3 regions of the Xanthobacter cornucopiae genome follow, and region 3 is predicted to be linked to each of the others. Evidence: predicted binding sites of a transcription regulator. Region 3 holds the regulator's gene; each other region holds the start of a gene.
The links. Region 3 encodes LexA, which represses DNA repair genes until DNA is damaged. Its sites were predicted from a motif close to TGTTCNNNNTGTGTTCNG; they were not measured.

Region 1: a site for LexA is predicted at 2,414-2,431, ahead of V5F53_RS16055 (PA0069 family radical SAM protein). Genes of this name have one in related genera too.
Region 2: a site for LexA is predicted at 2,825-2,842, ahead of ssb (single-stranded DNA-binding protein). Genes of this name have one in related genera too.

The regions. Positions count from the first base shown of each region.
Region 1 is NZ_CM195531.1:3,630,368-3,636,004, reverse strand. It holds gene V5F53_RS16075 (NAD(P)(+) transhydrogenase (Re/Si-specific) subunit beta) at 1-462, opposite strand, end outside; gene V5F53_RS16070 (proton-translocating transhydrogenase family protein) at 473-928, opposite strand; gene V5F53_RS16065 (Re/Si-specific NAD(P)(+) transhydrogenase subunit alpha) at 925-2,076, opposite strand; gene V5F53_RS16060 (aa3-type cytochrome c oxidase subunit IV) at 2,112-2,264, opposite strand; gene V5F53_RS16055 (PA0069 family radical SAM protein) at 2,671-3,906, shown strand; gene V5F53_RS16050 (VOC family protein) at 3,915-4,283, shown strand; gene V5F53_RS16045 (FmdB family zinc ribbon protein) at 4,437-4,664, shown strand; gene V5F53_RS16040 (glycosyltransferase family protein) at 4,900-5,637, shown strand, end outside.
Region 2 is NZ_CM195531.1:1,733,978-1,739,614, reverse strand. It holds partial or broken gene uvrA (excinuclease ABC subunit UvrA) at 1-2,437, opposite strand, end outside; gene ssb (single-stranded DNA-binding protein) at 2,989-3,528, shown strand; partial or broken gene V5F53_RS07805 (transposase) at 3,901-4,155, opposite strand; gene gyrA (DNA gyrase subunit A) at 5,121-5,637, shown strand, end outside.
Region 3 is NZ_CM195531.1:1,454,070-1,459,706, reverse strand. It holds gene V5F53_RS06585 (ComEC/Rec2 family competence protein) at 1-1,806, shown strand, start outside; gene lexA (transcriptional repressor LexA) at 2,110-2,823, opposite strand; gene V5F53_RS06575 (molybdopterin molybdotransferase MoeA) at 3,011-4,225, opposite strand; gene moaC (cyclic pyranopterin monophosphate synthase MoaC) at 4,267-4,746, opposite strand; gene V5F53_RS06565 (DUF2147 domain-containing protein) at 4,883-5,305, opposite strand; gene trpC (indole-3-glycerol phosphate synthase TrpC) at 5,384-5,637, opposite strand, start outside.

The sequences.
Region 1 (5,637 bases), 2.2 Mb from region 3:
GCCGTTGAGCTTGGCGAAGGCGATCAGCGAGCCGGTGAAGGTGATCGCGCCGATGGCCACGCCCAGCGACATTTCCACGAGGCTCGCCCCGTGCAGGTGGCCCGGGTCGCCGATGCCGAAGGCGCGCGGCGCATAGAGCGCGGCCGCCGCCACCAGCACCGCGGCAAGGCCCACCAGTGAATGGAAGGCCGCCACCAGCTGCGGCATGGCGGTCATGGCGATGCGCTTGGCCACCACTGCGCCGACGCCGCCGCCGATGCCGAGGCCGGCGATGACCAGCACCCAGCCGACGACGTCCGACGGCGGCTGCAGCGCCAAAGTGGTAAGCACGGCGATGGTCATGCCGACCATGGCGAACAGGTTGCCCTGCCGCGAGGTGGTGGGATGGCTGAGGCCGCGCAGGGCGAGGATGAACAGGACGCCCGAGACGAGGTAGAGCAGGGCGGCGATATTGGCGTTCATGTCGCGCGCCTCACTTCTTCTTGGAATACATGGCGAGCATGCGGCTGGTCACGAGGAACCCGCCGAAGATGTTCACCGATGCGAGGATGAGGGCGATGAAGCCGAACGCGCGCGCCCACCAGGCGTGCGAGGCGTCGCCGACGGTGGAGACGCCCACGGCAAGCAGCGCGCCCACCACGATCACCGACGAGATGGCGTTGGTGACGCTCATCAGCGGGGTGTGCAGCGCCGGGGTCACCGACCACACCACGTAATAGCCCACGAACACCGCCAGCACGAAGATGGAGAGGCGGAACACGAACGGGTCGATGGCGCCGCCGGTGGCGGCATGGGCCACCGCGCCAAGGGCGGAGGCCGCCTGGTCGGCGTAGATCTGCGCCGCCTCGGCCGCCTGCCGGGCGATCTCGGCCGCGGCGCGCGCCTGGGCGGCGGCGTCGGCTGCGGTTTCAGCAGTCACGGGGCTCATTGCGCGGCTCCATCGGTCTTCGGCGCAAAGTTGGGGTGCACGACGGCGCCGTCGCGGGTGAGCAGGGTGGCTTTCACCAGCTCGTCGTCCCACTTCACCGCCAGCGTCTTGGCCGACTTGTCCACCATGGTCTCAAAGAAGTTGAACAGGTTCTTCGCGTAGAGCGGAGACGCGGAGGCGGCCAGCCGGCCCGGCATGTTGTGATGGCCGATGATCTTGACCCCGCCGATCTCGACCACCTGGCCGGCGACGGAGCCCTCCACATTGCCGCCGCGCTCCACCGCCAGGTCGACCACGACCGAGCCGGGACGCATGGAGGCCACCATCTCCGAGCTCAGCAGGCGCGGCGCCGGCCGGCCCGGGATGAGCGCTGTGGTGACCACGATGTCCTGCTTCTTGATGTGCTCGGCGACCAGGGCCGCCTGCTTGGCCTGGTATTCGGCCGACATGGGCTTGGCGTAGCCGGTGGCGCTTTCCGCCTGCTTGAACTCCTCGTCCTCCACCGCGATGAACTTGGCGCCCAGCGAGGCCACCTGGTCCTTCGAGGCGGGCCGCACGTCGGTGGCGGTGACGATCGCGCCGAGCCGGCGCGCGGTGGCGATGGCCTGCAGGCCGGCGACGCCCGCGCCCATCACGAAGATGCGCGCGGCGGGCACCGTGCCGGCGGCGGTCATCATCTGCGGGAAGGCGCGGCCGAACTCGTAGGACGCGTCGATGATCGAGCGATAGCCGGCGAGGTTCGCCTGGGACGACAGCACATCCATCACCTGGGCACGGGTGATGCGCGGCATCAGCTCCATGGCGAAGGCGGAGATGCCGGCCCGCGCCATGGCCGCCAGCGCGGCGTCGTGGCCATGCGGGTCCATGATGGCGAGCACCAGGGCTCCCGATGTATACAACGAAAGTTCGGCTTCCTCTGGGCGCCGCACTTTGAGTACCACTTGCGCACCGGACAGGGCATCCGCCGCGGATGCGGCAAGGGTGGCGCCGGCGGCGACATATTCGGCATCGAGGATGCCGGATTTGATGCCCGCGCCGCTCTCGACGACGACGGTGCCGCCGAGGGCCACGAGACGCTTCACCGTATCCGGGGTCGCAGCGACCCTCGGCTCGCCGAGGTCAACCTCGGCGACGACAGCGATTTTCATCTGAGATGTCTCCAGTGCTCCGCGCCTTCTAGGGCTCAGAGGAGGAAGATCCACATAAGGACGAGGACGGCGGCGACCGAAACGGTGCCCCATTTGGTGAGCGCCGTGAACAAGGCGTATGTGCGCAGGTGCTCGGCATAATCATTGCCGTCGGCGGTGGCGTACTCGATCGTCGCATGATCCGCCATGTTGTTCTCCCTCCGGCGCATAGCCTCTACGGGCTTTATCCGAGGCTCCGACATCTGGCAACCGCTGTCGGCAGCGTACTTCAGCGTACAATGGAGTGTGGTCGCTCGCCAAGGCGCAAACACCCTCCGGAGGCCGATTTTCAACTATACGTTCTTGTTTTGTTCAAGGTCGGGTGTTAGATTTTGATTCATGAACCTGAACGCTCCCTCCCGCCCCGTTTTGCAGCCGGCGCTTCCCGACCTGGAGGGCGTTCCGCGCTATCGTGACCTTGAGGCCGCGGCGCCGCCACCGAAGGCGCGGCAAGCGCTGACCGGAGCGATCCGGGCGCAGCCCGCCAGGACCGGGCAGCCCAAATCGGTGGCGCCGCCCACGCCCACGCCCACGCCCACGCCCCTGTCCGTGTCGATGGAGCATTCCGGGGCGGGCCCCCGCGGGCGCGGCCGTCTGGATGCGGACCGGGCCGGGGCGCGGCAGGCCCGGGTCGAGGCGCGTCGGCTCGGAACGGGGGAGGGCGGCGCGCCGCAGGCTGAGCCGGCGGGGCCCGAGCCGATCGCCCCGGCGGCGGAGGCCGACGTCGCGGCCGAGCGGCGGCGGGGGCGTGGCGCGCTGTCCAACGCGGCCGGGCGGTTCGAGCCGGCGGCGCGGGTGCGGTTCGATGACGGCTGGCAGAGCCTGGAGGACCTGCCCCCGTTCAAGACCGAGGTGACCGAGGAACGGGCGCGCACGGTCATCACCCGGAACCAGTCGCCGGATGTCGGCTTCGACCGGTCGATCAATCCCTATCGGGGCTGCGAGCACGGCTGCGTCTACTGCTTCGCGCGGCCCACCCACGCCTATCAGGGGCTGTCCGCCGGCCTCGATTTCGAGACCCGGCTGTTCGTCAAGCCCGACGCGCCGGAACTGCTGGCGCGGGAACTCTCGCACCCGAGCTATCAGCCGCGGGTGATCGCCATGGGCACCAATACCGATCCCTACCAGCCCATCGAGCGGCAGTATCAGGTCACGCGCCGCATCCTGGAGGTGCTCAGGGATTTCGGGCATCCGGTGGCCATCGTCACCAAGTCGGGCCTCGTGGCGCGCGACATCGACATTCTCGGTCCCATGGCGGAGAAGGGGCTGGTGAAGGTGGCGGTGTCCATTACCACCCTCGACCCCCACCTCTCCCGCATCATGGAGCCCCGCGCGGCGAGCCCGCAGCGCCGGCTGGGCACCCTGCAGCGGCTGAGCGAGGCGGGTATTCCCACCGCGGTGATGACGGCGCCGCTGATCCCGGCCCTCAATGACATGGAGCTCGAGCGCATCCTCGACGCGGCCAAGGCCGCCGGCGCGCAGGAGGCGGGCTATGTGCTGCTGCGCCTGCCGCTGGAGGTTGCCGACCTGTTCCGGGAGTGGCTGGTGGCGAACTTCCCGGATAAAGCGCGCCACGTGCTGACGCTGATGCGTCAGATGCGGGGCGGCAAGGATTATGATTCCGAATTCGGCGGCCGGATGCGTGGGGAAGGGCCCTATGCCTGGACCCTGGGCCGGCGGTTCGAGATCGCCGCCCGCCGGCTGCGCCTGGATGGCCGTGGAGCGCGGCTGTCCACCGCCCATTTCCGCCGGCCGAAGCCGATGGGCGAGCAACTCTCCCTGTTCGATTGAGGTCCCGCATGTCGCCCGACGTGTCCCTTCGCCTGCATCTGGTCACTCTCGGCGTCGCCGATCTCCCGCGCGCCTGCGCGTTCTATACAGCCATGGGGTTGGAGCGGCGGGATGCCGCCGCCGTGGGTGTCGCCTTCGAAGCGCTTCCGGTCTTCCGCGGACACACCCTGGCGTGCAACGTGTCCGAGGCGGAGGCGGTGGCTGCCGTGATCGCCCGGGCGGTGGCGGCGGGTGGCCGGTGCGTGAAGCCGGCCCAGGCGGTGTTCTGGGGCGGCACCAGCGGGTATTTCGCCGATCCCGACGGCCACCTGTGGGAGGTGGCTCACAATCCCTTCTTTCCGTTCGATGGGGAGGGACGACTGACGGTGCCGCGCTGAGCGCGCGGATAAGCGCCTCCTGGCGTGAGATTTGCTTTGAAGTCGGTCATCAGGCAATGCCCCCGGTGCGCCCGCCGCTGTCTGGTCGGGCGTTTCCGGGCGCGGCGCCAGTCCCTTCAAGGCACCTGTCGGTGCCGGTGCAGAGGCCGCATCATGCCGCTCTATGGCTTTCATTGTCAGGATTGCAACACGGACAGCGAACTGCTGGTCGGCTTCTCCGACACCCCGGTCTGTCCGAAGTGCGGGGGCCAGAAGCTCGATCGGCTGATGTCCCGCATCGCTCCCGATGCCAAGCTGAAGGCCGCCGCCAAGGTCTGGCGCAAGCAGGCCGAGCGTGAGGGGCATCTGAACAATTTCAGCAAGGCCGAACGGCGCACCTGAAGCGGCCCGCCGTCCCGGCAGGTTCGCGCCGGGTGCGCCCCGGCCGCGGCGCTTGTCCGGCCGCCGTGCTTCCGGCCCCCGGAGAGGGATGAGGCCCGCTTCTGCAACGCGGGCATGGACGGCGGCGGCATCTCCTTCTAGAAGGCTGAGCGCGCCGCGTCCGGCCGGACCGCGCGCATCGCGCGAGCGCCGCCGTCTGCGCGCGGCGGGCGGAGATCACCGGCGGAGGAGCAAGTTGGCGCAGGACCTGGCGCGGGTCGACGGCCCCCGGAGTTTCGGCACCGCCGCGCTGCACGGCCTTGGCTTCCTCATCCTCGCGGCGCTCGTCACCGTCATCGTCGGGCTGCAGCAACGCGCCGCCGGCGCCTATATGGCCGAGTTCTCGGCCACCCGTGCAGATGAGGCCGGGCATGTGGTGACAGGCCTGATGGTGGCCCAGTATCTGGGCTCCGACTGGCCCGCCCCGCTCGCTTTCCTCGCCGATTACGGCCTGCATTATCCGCGTGTGGTGCTCGGCCTCTGGCCCCCCCTCTATTACGTCCTGCAGGGCATCTGGTTCACGCTGCTGGAGCCCTCGACGCCGGCGGTGCTGCTGCTGCCGGCGGTGCTGGCCGCGCTGCTGGTGGCCAGCACCGGCTGGGTCGCGGCGGACCGGCTCGGGCTCCTGCCGGGCGTCGCGGTCGGGGCGGTGCTGCTGGTGCTGCCGGCGCTGCGCGAGGCGATCCTGGTCGTCGGCCTCGACCTGCCCCTGTCGCTGCTGATCCTCTGGGCGGCATTCGCCTACGCGGCCTACCTCAGGAGCCGATCGCTGCGGACCGGCCTGCTGTTCGGCCTCCTGGCCTCGGCCGCCATCCTCACCAAGGCCACAGGCTTGGCGCTGCTGCTGCTGCCGCCGATGGCGGTGCTCGTCACCCGCCGCTTCCGCCTGTTGCGCGAGCGGGGATTCTGGTTGCCGCTGCTGCTGATCGTGATC
Region 2 (5,637 bases), 280 kb from region 3:
TAGACTTGTTCTTGAATGTTACCTCCAGCGTCTCGCGATTGTAGCGCTTGCCCTTGCAGACGTCGCAGGTGACGTACACATCGGGCAGGAAGTGCATCTCGATCTTGATGACGCCATCCCCCTGGCAGGCCTCGCAGCGCCCCCCCTTCACGTTGAAGGAGAAACGCCCGGCGCCGTAGCCGCGCGCCTTGGCCTCCGGGAGGCCGGCGAACCACTCCCGGATGGGAGTGAAGGCGCCGGTATAGGTGGCTGGATTGGAGCGTGGAGTCCGGCCGATGGGCGACTGGTCGATGTCGATGACCTTGTCGAGATGCTCCAGCCCTTCCAGCCGGTCGAACGGGGCCGGGGCTTCGCTGGCGCCGTTGAGGCGGCGCGCCACCGCCTTATAGAGGGTTTCCAGCAGCAAGGTGGACTTGCCGCCGCCCGAAACGCCGGTGACGGCGGTGAACAGGCCAAGCGGGATGTCCGCGGTGACAGTCTTCAGGTTGTTGCCCCGCGCGCCCACCAGGCGCAGCATGCGCTTGGGGTTCGGCGCCCGCCGCGCCGGCACTCCGACGGACAGGGCCCCCGACAGATACTGCCCGGTGAGGGATGCCGGGTCGGCGAGGATTTCGCGCGGCGTGCCCTGGGCGACGATGCGCCCGCCATGGATGCCGGCGCCAGGGCCCACGTCCACCACGTAGTCGGCTGCGAGAATGGCATCCTCGTCGTGCTCCACCACGATCACCGTGTTGCCGAGGTCGCGCAGATGCTTCAGCGTTTCCAGCAGGCGGGCATTGTCACGCTGATGCAGGCCGATGGAGGGCTCGTCCAGCACATAGAGCACTCCGGTGAGCCCGGAGCCGATCTGCGAGGCGAGCCGGATGCGCTGGCTCTCGCCGCCGGAGAGCGTGCCCGACGCGCGCGACAGGGTCAGGTACTCAAGGCCCACGTCCAGGAGAAAGCGCAGGCGCTCGCGAATTTCCTTCAGGATGCGTCCGGCAATCTCGTTCTGCTTGGGACTGAGCTCGCCCGGCAAAGCCTCGAACCAGCGCGCCGCCGCCTTCACCGACAGCTCCCCAACCTGGCCGATGTGCCGACCGGCGATCTTCACCGCCAGCGCCTCCGGCTTCAGCCGATAGCCGCCGCAGGCTTTGCACGGCACAGTTGAGAAGTATTTGGAAATCTCCTCCCGCGCCCAGTCGCTGTCGGTCTCCTTCCAGCGCCGCTCCAGATTGCGCACCACGCCCTCGAAGCTCTTCTGCGTGTCGTAGGCACGGGTGCCGTCATTATAGGAGAAGGTGATCTTCTCGCCGTCGGAGCCATAGAGAAGCACGGTCTTCGCCTTCTCAGGCAGATCGTCCCAGGACACCGAAAGGTTGAAGTGATAGTGCTTGGCCAGCGCCTCCAGCGTCTGGCCGTAATACGGCGAGGTGGATTTCGCCCATGGTGCGATGGCGCCTTGCTGAAGGGACCGCAGCTTGTCGGGCACAACAAGCTCGGCGTCGATCGTCTGCTCCACGCCAAGGCCGTCGCAGGCAGGGCAGGCGCCGAAGGGATTGTTGAACGAAAACAGCCGCGGCTCGATCTCCGAGATGGTGAAGCCGGAGACGGGGCAGGCGAATTTCTCGGAGAACAGGATGCGGCGCGGTCCGCCCGCATCGTCCGTCCCATCCGCGAATTCGGCGATCGCGATCCCGTCGGCAAGGCCGAGGGCTGTCTCGAAGCTGTCCGCCAGGCGCGAGGCAAGGTCGCTCCGCACGACGATGCGATCGACCACCACATCGACGTCATGCTTGATCTTCTTGTCGAGCACGGGGGCATCCGCGATCTCGTGGAAGGCGCCGTCGATCTTGACCCGCTGAAAGCCCTTTTTCATCCATTCCGCGAGTTCCTTGCGGTACTCGCCCTTGCGTCCGCGAACCACCGGCGCCAGCAGATACAGCCGTGTGCCCTCAGGCAGGGCGAGGGTGCGATCCACCATCTGGGATATGGTCTGGCTCTCGATCGGCAGGCCGGTCGCAGGGGAATACGGCACCCCGGTACGCGCCCAGAGCAGGCGCATGTAATCGTAGATTTCGGTGACCGTTCCGACCGTAGAGCGGGGATTCTTGGAGGTGGTCTTCTGCTCGATGGAAATCGCTGGCGACAGGCCGTCGATCTGGTCGACGTCTGGCTTTTGCATCATCTCCAGGAATTGCCGGGCGTAAGCGGAGAGGCTCTCCACATAGCGGCGCTGGCCTTCTGCATAAATGGTGTCGAAAGCCAATGAACTCTTGCCAGAGCCAGACAGGCCTGTGAACACCACCAGGGCATCGCGCGGAACCTCAAGGTCCACGTTCTTCAGATTGTGCTCGCGGGCTCCACGGACACTGAGGATCCGGGCATCCCGGCGCGCGGACGCCTCCGGTGCCGGGGCGGAGTGGGTGTCCCGAGGGACAAAAGCGCGATCCGACATCAAGTTCCAACCATGCGCCGCCGCCAAGCGTGCGTGACATATTTAGGATAAAGGATGGGTGTCTTCGGTAAAGCCGGCATGCGCCACGGAAGCGAAGCCCGTCACCTGACGACCCAAGGCGTACAAATGACCTGCCTCATGCCCGCTTCGCAGAAGCCTGCCTCGCAAAGATATAGCTCCAAACGTCCTTCGCTCCCAGCGAGCGGCCTGAAGGCGGGCGGCGTTCCCTGGAAAGCGCGACTTCATGCTTCTCTCCTCCCGCCCGTCCCCGACTGTCGTAAGGCACGCGCGACGTGGCTGCGAACATATCGAGAACTTATGGGGCTTGCGAGTCAAAAAGTTCTGGCAGAGACGGAAAACAGACTTGTGCCGGGGCAGTGTGATGTGTAGAACGAAATAAGAACATTAGCTGTGATCAAAGCGATGAGTGGGCGTGTCCTGTCTTTCTGTGGTGGACAACGCCGCGCGGGGTTCGTCCGGCGCGGTGACCGGGATAGGGTGCGCGGCTCAGTGCAGTGCTCCAGAGGGAGCGAGGAACGGGAGGTGCGGCGATGGCCGGCAGCGTCAACAAGGTGATTCTGATCGGTAATCTGGGCCGCGACCCGGAAATCCGCAGTTTCCAGAGCGGCGGGCGGGTCTGCAATCTGCGCATTGCAACCTCCGAGAGTTGGCGCGACAAGGCGACTGGCGAGCGCAAGGACCGCACGGAATGGCATTCGGTGGCGATCTACAATGAAAATTTGGTCAACGTGGCCGAGCGGTTTTTGAAGAAGGGCTCCAAGGTCTATCTTGAGGGTCAACTTGAGACGCGGAAGTACGAGAAGGAGGGCCGTGACGTCTATGTCACGGAGGTGACGTTGCGGCCTTTCCGGGGTGAGTTGACCCTGCTTGACGGCCGGTCTGGTGGCGAGGGTGTCGAGGATTACGGTGGCGGTTCCGATTTTGGATCGCAGGGGCCCATGGGCGGCGGTTACGGTGGCGGGTCCGGCGGTGGGCGACGCTCGGGAGGTGGCGGCTTTTCGGGAGGTGGTGGCGCCTCGGGTGGCGGCGGGCGCCCGTCCAACGACTTGGACGATGAGATCCCGTTCTGAGGCTGTATCCGGACCTCGCTTTCGGTGCGGCAGTCCGAGGGCGTGGGCTAAGGGCGATGTTGGGCTGAGGGGAGGGGCTTCGGCTCGCGGGAGCGAGTGCGCGAAGCTGTAGAGGCCTTTGTCATCCGGGCGGTGATCGGCGCAGGGCGAGTGCTCACCGTGCCGGTTGGCGAGGTTGCAAGGGGGCACCTGTATTGTTCCTGCGAGGGCGACAGGGGCACCTTTCCGGATCATGGCGTTGATGAGGGCGAGGAACTGGTGCGCGACGGCGATGAGGATGGTCTTTGGCGCCTTGCCCTTGAGGCGCATGCGGTCGCGCATGGCGGTGAGGGCGGCGATGTAGGGGGCCTCGCGGACCTTTCGGCGTCCGCCCCAGATGCGCCGAGCCCCTCGCCATATGCCGCTTTCCCGGGCGTGGGGCGCAAGGCCGGCCAGGGAGGCGATGCGGCGTCGGCGGAGGGTTCCCAGTTCGGGACGTTCGCCGAGCAGGGTGGCCAGGATGGTGGGCCCGATGCCCGGCACCGCCGCCAGCAGGCGGGCCTGGGCCGAGAGGGTGTGATCGGCGGCGATCAGGCCGGCGATGCGCCGGTCGATGGCGAGGATCTGCCCGCTCAGCAGCTCGATCATGGCGGCGATCTGCGCGGCGATCTCGTCCTGGCCGGCGCTGTGGCCGCGCAGCTCTTCGGCTTTGCGCATCTCGACCCATGGCCTGCGGTGGCGCAGGAAGACGGAGAGCTGGACGCGGGCGGCGCTGACGGGGACGGTGACCGGCAGGCTGAGGGTGCGGCCCATCTGGGCGAGCGCGCGGGCATCGAGCCGGTCGGTCTTGGCGAGGGCCAGTGGCCCGGGCGAACTCGCGGGCCTGGCGGGGATTGACGCGGCAGAAGGGCTGGCCGCGCTCGGCGAGGGCGGCGATGAGCTCACCGTCGCAGCCGCTGGTGGCCTCGAACACGACGAGGGCATCCGCCTCGATCGCGGCGGCCGAGGCGGCGATGGCATCGGACGTATTGGGGATTCTCTGGGTCCGGCCGGACGGCAGGGCGCAGAGGTCGCGGAAGGCGCGACGATCGCAGCCGACGACGGGCTGTGGCGTGGTGATGGCTCCGGCCCATGTCGTGCGGGATCGGTCGTCCCAAGCAATTGTTCAGGGTTCAGCGACAACGGAAGGGACCCTTGCTCCCGCACGGGCTCCACACCCTCGGGGGGCGGGCTCCCTTCCGCTTCATCACTCTCTCACAGATCCAACAGACAGGGGGGCGTGTGGTTGCGGCGCCTTTTGAGGGTGGCGATTGTGAGTTTCGGGGCGTCGGCATTGGATGCGCCGGGCGGATGATGTGTCGGCCCGTCTTCGCATCGGAGAGAAGGGGTGTTCGGTGGGTGTGTTCCCGCAGGGCGGAGGGGCGTCCTTCGCGGCGCCTGGAGGGGTGGTTTGGACCCAAAAAGGCCAAAATGTTCGGGCGACCCTCGGTTTGATCTTCTAAGATGTTGAAAATAAATGATTAAAATTCGCTCAAGGGAGGGGCTTTCGCTGGCATCCGGCGGGTGAATCGGCTAGAAGTCGAGAGCTCAAATCATGACGAGAGTGTAGACTTTTGGCCGATCCTGAGACGCCGAAGCCCGGTGGCGAGCCGCCTTCGGACATCATGCCGGTGTCCATCACCGAGGAGTTGTCGCGCTCCTACCTCGACTATGCGATGAGCGTCATTGTCGCGCGCGCGTTGCCGGATGTGCGCGATGGTCTGAAGCCGGTGCATCGTCGCATTCTGTTCTCGATGCACGAGAACGGCTATGAGTGGAACAAGCAATACCGCAAGTCCGCTCGCGTGGTGGGCGATGTTATCGGTAAGTATCACCCGCACGGCGACCAGTCGGTCTATGATGCGCTGGTGCGCATGGCGCAGAGCTTTGCCATGCGTGTGCCCTTGGTGGATGGTCAGGGCAATTTCGGTTCGGTCGATGGCGATGCGCCGGCGGCCATGCGCTATACGGAGGTGCGTCTCGAAAAGATCACCAACGCATTGCTCGACGATCTCGACAAGGAAACCGTCGACTTCCAGGAAAATTACGACAATACCGAGCGTGAGCCAAGTGTTCTTCCTGCCAAGTTTC
Region 3 (5,637 bases):
CGCGCGACGAGCGATCGCATCCTGCTGCGGCTCGATCCGGGGCCGGTGTCCGGCCTTGAGGGGCAGCCGCGCCTGGTGCGGCTTTCCCTCAAGCGGGGCACTGCGCCGCCGGTGGGCGCGCATCTGACCCAGACGGCGCGCCTTCTGCCGCCGCTCGGTCCGGCGATGCCGGGCTCCCACGACTTCGGGCGGGCGCCGTGGTTCCAGGGCATCGACGCGGTCGGATTCGGGCTCGGCCGCCCACGGCTCTCGCCGGCCGCCGGCCCGCCTCCCCTCTCGGTGCGGGTGGCGATGGCGGTGGACGCGGCGCGCGCGGGGCTTGCCGGCCGCATCCGCGCCGTGCTGCAGGGCACGCCTGCGGCGATCGCCGTCGCCCTGGTGGCCGGTGACCGCTCCGCCATCGCCCCGGCGGTGGAGGAGGGCATGCGGGTGTCGGGACTGACGCATGTGCTGTCCATCTCCGGCCTGCACATGGCGCTGGTGGCCGGCACCCTGTTCGCCCTGGCGCGCGGGGGGCTGGCCCTGGTACCGACGCTGGCCCTTCGCTGGCCGATCAAGGCCCTGGCGGCGCTGCTGGCGCTGGCCGGGAGCGCCGGCTACCTCGTCTTGTCCGGCAATGACGTGCCGGCGCAGCGCTCGTTCGTGATGACGGGGCTGGTGCTGGTCGGCGTTCTCGCGGGGCGGCGCGCCCTCACCTTGCGTACCGTGGCGGTGGCGGCGGTCGTGGTGCTGGGCCTCACCCCCGAGGCGGCGCTCGATCCCGGTCCACAGATGTCGTTCGCGGCCACCCTGGCCCTGGTGGCGGCCTACGAGCGGCTGCGTCCGTTGCAGGCGATGCCCCGGCCGGACGGGGTGGCCGCCCGCCTGGCGCTGATGCCGCTGGTGTTCGTCGTCGGCAGCGTGCTGACGGCGCTGGTGGCCGGCACGGCCAGCGGTCCCTATGGCGCCTTTCACTTTCAGCGCATCGCGCCCTACGGCGTCCTGGCCAATCTGGCGGCGATGCCCGCCGTCACTTTTCTGGTGATGCCGTTTGGGCTCATCGGCGTGCTGCTGATGCCGTTCGGATGGGACGCCTTGGCCTGGCCGGTGATGGGGCTGGGCATCGAAATCATGCTGGCGGTGTCCGACCAGGTCGCGGCCCTGCCGGGGGCCGATGCCCGGCTCGACACCGTGAACGCCGCCGCCCTGCTCTGGTTCACGGTGGCGCTTCTGGTCCTTTGCCTGCTGCGCGGCGTGCCGAGCCTGCTGGCGCTGCCGGCGCTGCTGGCGGCGATCCTGGTCTCCGGCGCGCCGCCGCGCCCCGCCGTGCTGGTGGCGCCGAATGCCGCCACGGTGGCGGTGCGCGGCGCCGACGGGCGGTTGTCCGTCGTGGGAGCGCGCGGCCAGCGGGTGCTGGTCGAGCAGTGGCTGACGCGTGAGGGCGACCGCCGCGCGGCGGGCGGGGACGACATGGCGCGGGGCTTCGTTTGCGATCGGCTGGGCTGCGTCGCCCCGCTTCCGGGCGGCGGCGCCCTCGCCGTTTCGTACCGGGCCGAGGGGTTGGCGGCGGACTGCCTGAATGCCCGCATCGTCGTCACCCGCGAGGTGCCCCCCCGGGGGTGCCCGGCGCGGGTCGTAACCCCGGCGGAACTGCAACGCTCGGGAACCTTGGCGTTCTTCCTGATCGACGGCGCCTTGCAGGCCCGTCCGGCGAGGGACCCGGGGATCGACCGGCCCTGGATGCCGCCACTTCCCTCGCCGCCCGAGGAGCCGGCCATGGCCACCGATTCCGCGCCGCCCGAGACCGACGACGCCACCGCGGAGTAACCAAGGCCGCGCCCTTTCCGGCGGACCACGGTTCCGTCGGGAGCGGGCAGGGCTGCCGCGCCGTGCATCGAGAGGGGCACATCCATAACCGCGCCGGCCGACCGCCGGCTGGTGTCCGCGTCTTTTTCATTCCGGCGGGTCGAACCGGTGTCCGCCACCTGGCGCATTTGCCTGGGTGCGCCGATCTCCCGGGTGCTTCGATGCCGCCACCTGCCGCCCCTCAAAGGTGCATCGGGCTCCGTCTGAGCCGGCCGCGATGCTTCCGGTGCGCTTGCGTTCAGGCCGGCGCTGGCCCCCGGGCGTTCAGTAGCGCCGCATGAGACCGATCAGCCGGCCCTGGATGCGCACGCGATCCGGACCGAAGATGCGCGTCTCATAGGCCGGATTCGCCGCTTCCAGGGCTATGGACGCGCCCTTCTTGCGCAGGCGCTTCAAGGTGGCCTCCTCGTCATCCACAAGGGCCACCACGATGTCGCCGGTCTCGGCGCTGTCGCACTTGCGAATCAACACCGTGTCGCCATCCAGGATGCCGGCCTCGATCATGCTGTCGCCGCGCACCTCCAGCGCGAAATGCTCGCCTGAGCCGAGCATTTCCGGTGGGATATTCAAGGTCGCGTTGCGGGTCTGGATGGCGGAAATGGGCGTGCCGGCGGCAATTCGCCCCATCACCGGCACCGCGACGCTCTGCCCGCTGTCTTCCTCGTCCTCGGCCACGGGCCGCACCTTGCCGAGGCTCCCCTCGATCACCGAGGGGGAAAAGCCGCGCGTGGTACCGCGCGGCGTCGCGAGGCCGGGAGCCACGCTGTCCGGCAGGCGCACCACCTCCAGCGCCCGCGCCCGGTTCGGCAGGCGGCGGATGAACCCGCGCTCCTCCAGGGCGGTGATCAGTCGATGGATGCCCGATTTGGAGCGCAGGTCGAGCGCCTCCTTCATCTCGTCGAACGAGGGTGGAACGCCGGTTTCCTTCAGCCGTTCATGGATGAAGCGAAGCAGGTCGTATTGCTTGCGCGTCAGCATCTCACCCCCCGTTGCGCAGCCACCGTGCACTGGTTCAACCGTACCGTCCTGCAGGGAGGATGGAGGGTGTGCGGTGGCGTTGCGAAAAGAAACAAATCAAGAACAGGTTGTATCTGTTCCTTTTGTGTTCCGCAAGGGTGAAGATCGGCTTAACCTTGCTCCAAAAAGGCCGAAGCCGGCCTTTGTGCTAATCGTGAAAGGGGATGATCTCGCACGGGTCGCCGGGCGCGGCGGCGGGGGCGAAGGGGGGGCGCACCAGCAGGCAGTCCGCGGCGGCGAGCACGCTTAGCATGGCGCTGTCCTGAGACGGGAAGGGCGTCACCCGGACCGACCCGTCGGGGGCCTGTTCCGCGCGCGCGCGCATGAAGTCGCGGCGCTGGTCGTTGGCGGGCACCGCCACCGCCAGCCGCGCCGGCGCGGTGCGCAGGCCCGCCGCTGCGTCACCCTGAAGCGCGCGCACCAGGGGGTCCAGGAAGACCAGCGCGCACACGTGCGAGGACACGGGATTGCCGGGCAGGCCCAGGCATCGCACCGCGCCGCGGCTGCCATACATCAGCGGCTTGCCGGGACGCAGCGCGATCTTGTGCACGTAGAGATCGACGCCCTCGGCCCGCAGCGCCGGGGCCATCAGGTCGTGGTCGCCCACCGAGGCCCCGCCGGAAGTCACCACCAGATCGAAGGCGCCGCTCAGCGCCCGCGCCACGATGGCGCGGATGTCTGCGAGATCGTCGCCCACGAGACCAAGATCGGTCACCTCCGCGCCGGCGCGCGTCGCCAGCGCGGCAAGGCCGAAGGCGTTGGAGACGACGATCTCCCCAGGCGCGCCGGAGCCGCGCCCGGGCAGCACCAGTTCATCGCCCGTCTGGATGAGGGCGACGCGCGGGCGACGCGCCACAGGCAGGAGGGCATGATCCATGGCCGCTGCCAGCATGATGTCGCGGCTGGTCAGCCGGCGTCCGGCGTAAAGGCCCGGCGTGCTTGCGAGAAAATCGCAGCCGAGTTTGCGCACATTGCGCAGGGCCGCCGTGGGCGCCGTGGTGGTCAGCCGCTCGCCGTCCCGGGTGGTATTTTCCTGGATCACGACGGTGTCTGCCCCCTCGGGCACCACCGCGCCGGTGAAGATGCGCACCGCCTCGCCCTTCCCCACCGTCCCGCCGAACGGGCGGCCGGCGGCAGATTCGCCGATGACGGTAAGGCGCGCAGGGGTGTCGGCGATGTCGGCGCCGCGCACCGCGTAGCCGTCCATGGCCGACATGTCGGCGGGGGGCTGGGACCGCCGGGCGATGAGATCGGCCGCGAGCACCCGGCCGGCCGCGGCCTCCACCGGAACCTCTTCCACGCCGAGCAGGGTCGCCGACTGGGTTACACGGCTCTGGGCTTCCTCAACGGTCATCAGCGCCATGGCGCGGTTCCTTCTTATTGCTGTCTGGCCGGCGCGTTGGCTCAGTCCTCCGCCCGCCACGCGCCGCTGCGCCCGCCGGATTTCTCGATGAGGCGAATGCCCTCGATCCGCATGCCGCGATCCACCGCCTTGGCCATGTCGTAGAGGGTAAGGCAGGCCACCGAGACGGCGGTGAGCGCTTCCATCTCCACGCCGGTCTGGCCGGAGGTCTTCACCCGCGCCGTCACCACCAGGCCCGGCAGGTCGGGGGCGGCATCGATCTCCACCTCGACTTTCGACAGCATCAGCGGGTGGCAGAGGGGAATCAGCTCATGAGCGCGCTTTGACGCCATGATGCCGGCGATGCGCGCGACGCCCAGGACATCGCCCTTCCTGGCGTTGCCGGAGAGCACCATCTGGAGGGTGGCGGGCGCCATGGCGATGCGGCCCTCGGCCACCGCCTCGCGGGCGGTTACCGCCTTTGACGAGACGTCCACCATGCGCGCGGCGCCCTGGTCGTCGAGATGGGTCAGGCTCGCCATGGCAGGGACTACGCCTTCGGAATCGATGCGGACCGCCGCAAGATGGCGTCCGGGGGCGAAGCTGTCCACCACCGTCGGGTCGCAGCCAGGGGGCGCGCCCGCGCCCCCCGTTGTCGATCCGGGAAGAGCTTGGGGCTCAGCGCAGGCGGGTCCAGCTCTGGGTCTTGCAGAGCGGCGCGAGGATGCAGCCCTTCAGCTTCAGGGTATCGTTGCCGTCCAGCGTGAGGGTGCCCGAGTAGGTCTTGCCGTCCTCGGCGTTGTAGATGGTGCCGCCGGTCCATTCCTGAGGGCCGCCGGCGAAGCCGGTGAGGATGGTCAGTCCCTTGAGCGGGCGGCCGCGCTGGGCGGCATTCTGGTTGTTGACATCCTTCAGCGCCGGATCGGCCGCCAACCCTTCGGACGAGACGAGACGTCCGCACAAGGCCGCGCCGCACCGGGAGATCTCCACCTGGCCGCCGCGCGTCGGCGTCTGCCACAGGCCGGTGGGATCGGCCGCCGAGGCTGGGCTCGACACCAGGCCGGCAAGACCCAGACAGGCGGCGACAAAGGCCCATTTCATCACGATCCTCCCATATGGCCCGGCCTCTTCGCGGGCCGGGTCTATCCATTAAGGCGGAAAGTGACGTATAGGGCAAGCCTACGACGCAAGGAGTGATGATGTTGCGCTTGCGACATCCTCCTGGCGCATCAGGCTCTCGCCCACCAGGATGCTGCGGATGCCCGCCTGCGCCAGCCGCCCCACCTCCTGCGCGGTGAAGATGCCGCTCTCGCCGATCACCAGCCGGTCCGCCGGCACCCGCGGTGCCAGCCGCTCGCAGGTGCTAAGGGAGGTCTCGAAGGTGCGCAGGTCGCGGTTGTTGATGCCGATGAGGCGGCTCGGCAGCGCCAGGG